Regions from separate parts of the Arthrobacter sp. NPDC056727 genome, predicted to be linked through region 1. Evidence: riboswitches for the same ligand, from Rfam matches in the RefSeq annotation. Region 1 holds a riboswitch; the other holds the start of a gene.

Evidence for each region. A riboswitch is a leader RNA that binds a small molecule or an ion and turns the genes downstream of it on or off. The one in region 1 is predicted to bind glycine.
Region 2: another riboswitch for glycine. It lies ahead of gcvP (aminomethyl-transferring glycine dehydrogenase); the one in region 1 lies ahead of cycA (D-serine/D-alanine/glycine transporter).

What each region holds. Positions count from the first base shown of each region.
Region 1 covers NZ_JBHTZA010000034.1:2,912-5,368, reverse strand. Annotated here, with positions in the region: gene gcvP (aminomethyl-transferring glycine dehydrogenase) at 1-440, opposite strand, end outside; glycine riboswitch at 590-690, opposite strand; glycine riboswitch at 908-1,004, shown strand; gene cycA (D-serine/D-alanine/glycine transporter) at 1,153-2,457, shown strand, end outside.
Region 2 covers NZ_JBHTZA010000002.1:14,076-16,532, reverse strand. Annotated here, with positions in the region: gene gcvP (aminomethyl-transferring glycine dehydrogenase) at 1-1,439, opposite strand, end outside; glycine riboswitch at 1,629-1,727, opposite strand; gene ACFRAH_RS01875 (TetR/AcrR family transcriptional regulator) at 1,969-2,457, opposite strand, start outside.

The DNA of each region.
Region 1 (2,457 bases):
TCGTCCAGCAGGGAAGCGTTGGCGATGGGCAGTGCGGTGAGGTCCTGGACCATGGTCTGGAAGTTCAGCAGCGCCTCGAGCCGGCCCTGGGAGATTTCCGGCTGGTACGGCGTGTAGGCCGTGTACCAGGCGGGGGCTTCGAGGATGTTGCGGCGGATCACCGGCGGCGTCACGGTGTCGTAGTAGCCCTGGCCGATCATCTGCACGGCGGTCTTGTTCTTGGCGGCAAGCCGGCGAAGCTCGGCCAGGACCTCAACTTCGCTCAGCGCAGCGGTGAGCCGCAGGGCGTTTTCCTGGCGGATGGATGCCGGAACGGCAGCATCAACCAGGCCATCGACCGTGTCATAGCCGACGTTTTTGAGCATGGTGTCGATATCGGCCTGGCGCCGGGCGCCGATATGCCGGTCCGCAAACGTTGACGGAAGAGATTGAATCGTCATGAGGAACTCCAGGTCTGGCCGGCCACGGATGGCACGGCATGGGTTGGGTTCCTCCCCGCTCTGTATTGGACCTGAGAGATTCCGCAGACGTGGATGTCCGCTTGCACCGTCGGTGAGCCAAACAATGCCTGGCTGCTTTCCAGAGTTGCCTCGCCGCGGCGGTACTGGGGCCTGAGAGATTCCTGGGGAGGATTTGCTCCTACGGCGCCTGCCCGATGGATGACTGGGAGGACTCTCCCGCCACGGTTCGAAAGGCTATGAAAATGTGGGTGATTCGGCTCACAATGTACAGCACTGTGCGGCGAATGCCAAAACGCGCTGCGGCAGATCCCGCCGGGGGCCGGGTTTGACAATTCTTCGTGACCAAGACCACACTGAGTCCGGTGGCTAGCGGGGCTGGGCTGACCGGCGCGGGCCGGACTTCCAGCAGGATCGCGGCTCTCGCCGTCCATAATTGAAAATGCTTACGATCTGCGGCGGGAGAGCCCTGCCGGTACATCAGCAGGCGCCGTAGGAGCAAACCCTCCCCAGGAAACTCTCAGGCCCACGTACCGCCGCGGCGAGGCAACTCTGAAAAGCAGCCGGGCGTGCCCGGCTCACCGAAGGTGCAAAGCGGTCAACCATGTCCGCGGAATCTCTCAGGTCCAGTACAGAGCGGGGAGGAACCCTGTCAGTGTGGCCATTTGGTGCCACTTGAACAATGGAGTTCCTTATGACGATTCACCCTCCTGCGTCCCCGGCCAGCGAGGCTCCGCGCCTCGAACGGCAGCTGAGCAACCGCCACATCCAGCTGATCGCTATCGGCGGCGCCATCGGCACCGGCCTGTTCATGGGCTCCGGCAAGACCATTTCCGCGGCCGGGCCGTCCGTGATCTTCGTGTACATGATCATCGGCTTCATGCTCTTCTTCGTTATGCGCGCCATGGGCGAGCTGCTGCTCAGCAACCTCAACTACAAGTCCTTCAGCGATTTCGCCGCTGACCTGCTGGGTCCCTGGGCTGGCTTTTTCACCGGATGGACCTACTGGTTCTGCTGGGTGATCACCGGAATCGCCGACGTCATTGCGATCGCCGGCTACTCCCGCGAGCTCTGGCCCGGGCTGCCCCTCTGGATCCCGGGCCTCGCCACCGTGGCCATCCTGCTGCTGCTGAACCTCACCACCGTCAAGGCCTTCGGTGAAACCGAATTCTGGTTCGCCCTCATCAAGATCGTCGCCATCGCCGCCCTGATCGTCGTGGGCATGTTCATGATCCTCACCGGCTTCCAGAGCGACTCCGGGCAGGCCAGCTTCACCAACCTGTGGAGCCACGGCGGCTTCTTCCCCAACGAATTCATGGGCTTCGTGGCCGGCTTCCAGATCGCCGTGTTCGCCTTCGTCGGCATCGAACTGGTGGGCACCACGGCCGCCGAGGCGAAGAACCCGGAAAAGAACCTGCCCAAGGCCATCAACTCCATTCCGGTGCGCGTGCTGCTCTTCTATGTGGGCGCCCTCATCATCCTGATGTCCGTCACCCCGTGGACCCAGTTCGCAGCCGGCCACAGCCCGTTCATCGCCATGTTCTCGCTGGCCGGACTCGGAGCTGCGGCCACGGTGGTCAACCTCGTGGTGCTGACCTCGGCAATGTCCTCGGCAAACTCCGGCATCTACTCCACCTCGCGCATGGTTTACGGCCTGGCCGAGGAAGGGGACGCGCCCGCCGTCTTCAGCAGCCTGTCCCGCCGCAAGGTGCCCAGCAACGCCCTGTTCCTGTCCTGTGTGCTGCTGCTTTCCGGTGTGGTGCTCATGTACGCCGGACAGGACGTCGGCAAGGCGTTCGACATGGTCACCACCGTCTCCGCCGTTTGCTTCGTCTTCGTCTGGTCGATCATCCTCGCCAGCTACATCGCCTTCCGCCGCCGCCGCCCGCACCTGCACAGCGCCTCAAAGTTCAAGATGCCCGGCGGCATCCCCATGGTCTGGGTAGTCTTCGCGTTCTTCGCCTTTGTGCTGTGGACCCTCACCACGCAGCCCGACACC
Region 2 (2,457 bases), on a different contig from region 1:
GTTTCGGAGCGGTGCGTGTTGAAGACCGGGTGCTGCAGGTACGCCGAGGAGCGCTCGACGGCGGCCTCCAGGGCGAAACCGTCAGCCGCCTCCACTGCGGTGGCGCCAAAGACGGCCAGGACCCCGGCGACGACGGCCGGCGTCGTGGTTTCATCCGCGGAGATGCCAACGGTGTCGGCATCGATGCTGCGCAGGTTGATGCCCTTCTGCTCGGCCGCGGCGATGATGCCGGCGGCCTTGCCCGGGACGGAAACCGTCACGGTGTCGAAGAAGCTGGTGTGCAGGACTTCCAGCCCGGCAGCGGCAAGCGACGCGGCGAGAACCCTGGCGTGGCCGTGGGCGGTTTCAGCGATCGCCTTCAGGCCCTCCGGCCCGTGGTAGACGGCGTACATCGAGGCGACGATGGCCAGCAGTGCCTGCGCCGTGCAGATGTTGGACGTGGCCTTCTCGCGGCGGATGTGCTGCTCGCGCGTCTGCAGCGCCAGGCGGTACGCCGGAACACCGGCGTTGTCCTTGGAGACGCCCACGAGGCGGCCGGGCAGGGAGCGTTCAAGCCCCTTCTGCACGGCCATGTAGGCCGCGTGCGGACCGCCGAAGAACAACGGAACGCCCAATCGCTGGGCGGAGCCGACGGCGATGTCGGCACCCTGCTCGCCCGGAGGCGTGATCAGGGTCAGGGCCAGCAGGTCGGCGGCAACCGTCACCAGCGCACCGCGCTCCTTGGCGGCGGCGATCACGCCGGAGTGATCGAAGACCCGGCCGGAAACGCCGGGCTGCTGGAGCACGACGCCGTTGATGTCGCCGTCGGGAAGCCCCTGGGAAAGGTCAGCCACTTCCACCTCGAAGCCGAGGGCCTCGGCGCGCCCCCTGACGATCGCAATGGTCTGCGGAAGGCAGTCGGCGTCCAGGACGGTCTTGCCGTCCTTGGCATCCTTGTTCTTGTTCGCCCGGCGCATCAGCAGCACAGCCTCGGCCACGGCCGTTGCTTCGTCCAGCAGGGAAGCGTTGGCGATGGGCAGGCCCACCAGGTCCTGGACCATGGTCTGGAAGTTCAGCAGCGCCTCGAGCCGGCCCTGGGAGATTTCCGGCTGGTACGGCGTATAGGCCGTGTACCAGGCGGGGGCCTCGAGGATGTTGCGGCGGATCACCGGCGGCGTCACGGTGTCGTAGTAGCCCTGGCCGATCATCTGGACCGCGGTCTTGTTCTTGGCCGCCAGCTTTCGGAGTTCGGCGAGCACCTCAACTTCGCTCAGCGCCGGGGCGAGCTCCAGCGCGGAGTCCTGCCGGATGTCGTTGGGCACTGCCGTATCAACCAGCGCGTCGACGGTGTCGTAGCCGACGGCCTTGAGCATTGCTTCGACGTCGGCCTGGCGGCGGGCGCCAATATGCCGGTCGACGAAGGACGAGGAGGCTGAACTAACGGTCAAAAGGAACTCCATAACTAAGGCGGCGCAGGGTACGCCACATTGATTCGGGTTCCTCCCCGCTCTGTATTGGACCTGAGAGTTTCCGCGTAGCCGCGCCTTCGCACAGCCTCGCTTGCACCGTCGGTGAGCACAGCACGCCCTGAACCGTCCGCGCCGAGGCGGGACACTCCAAGCGGGCAGCCTGCTGCTCTCCAGAGTTGCCTTGCCGCGGCGGTACGTGGGCCTGAGAGATTCCTGGGGAGGTTTTGCTCCTACGGCGCCTGCTTGTACCTACTTGCAGGACTCTCCCGCCGCAGATCAAAGGCATATTAAATTGAGCGGTGACAGCTGTCACAGAGGCTATTGTCCTACGCCGGGTTCGCGTCTGCAAACTGTGTCGGCACAGGGCTGACGCGCCCCGCGGCCGGCCGCCACGGCAGGCCTCGATCGAGATCGCCGGAACACTTCCCAGTCGCCGGAACGTTCCGGCGACTGGGATGCTTTCCGGCGATTTCGACGGCGGGCGGCGGGCCCCGCTCCGGCCCGCGCCCACTCGGGAGGCCTACCCCCGCAGCCGGTCAAGGGCGGCAAGGAGGCTCTCGACGTCGGCCGCGGTCTCGGACGGCGTCGCTGCCGGGCCGATGGACAGCATGGCGTTGAAGTAGAGCCCGTCACCCATGTACAAAACGGCCTTGGCCAGGCCCGGTCCCACATCGCGGGCGATCTCGTCGAGCCACCGCTGCTGGATGTGGGCAAACCGGCGCCGGGTCCCCTCATGCGCCACCTCGGCGAGCCTTGTGGCGGCGACGATGGCGCGGTCCAGTGGCGTGTCCGCCCAGACCGACGACTTGATGAAGTAGGCCGCAGCACCCTCGGGAGCCTTAGCCATGGCCCGGGCGTCGGCCTCCGCGAATTCGTCCAGCCGGTCCAGAAGGACGCCGATCAGCGCTTCCTTGTTTGGAAAGTGGTACAGGAGCCCGCCCTTGGAGACGCCGGCGCGCGCGGCCACGGCGTCCAGGGTGGCGGCCCGCTCCCCCACCTCGATCAGCAG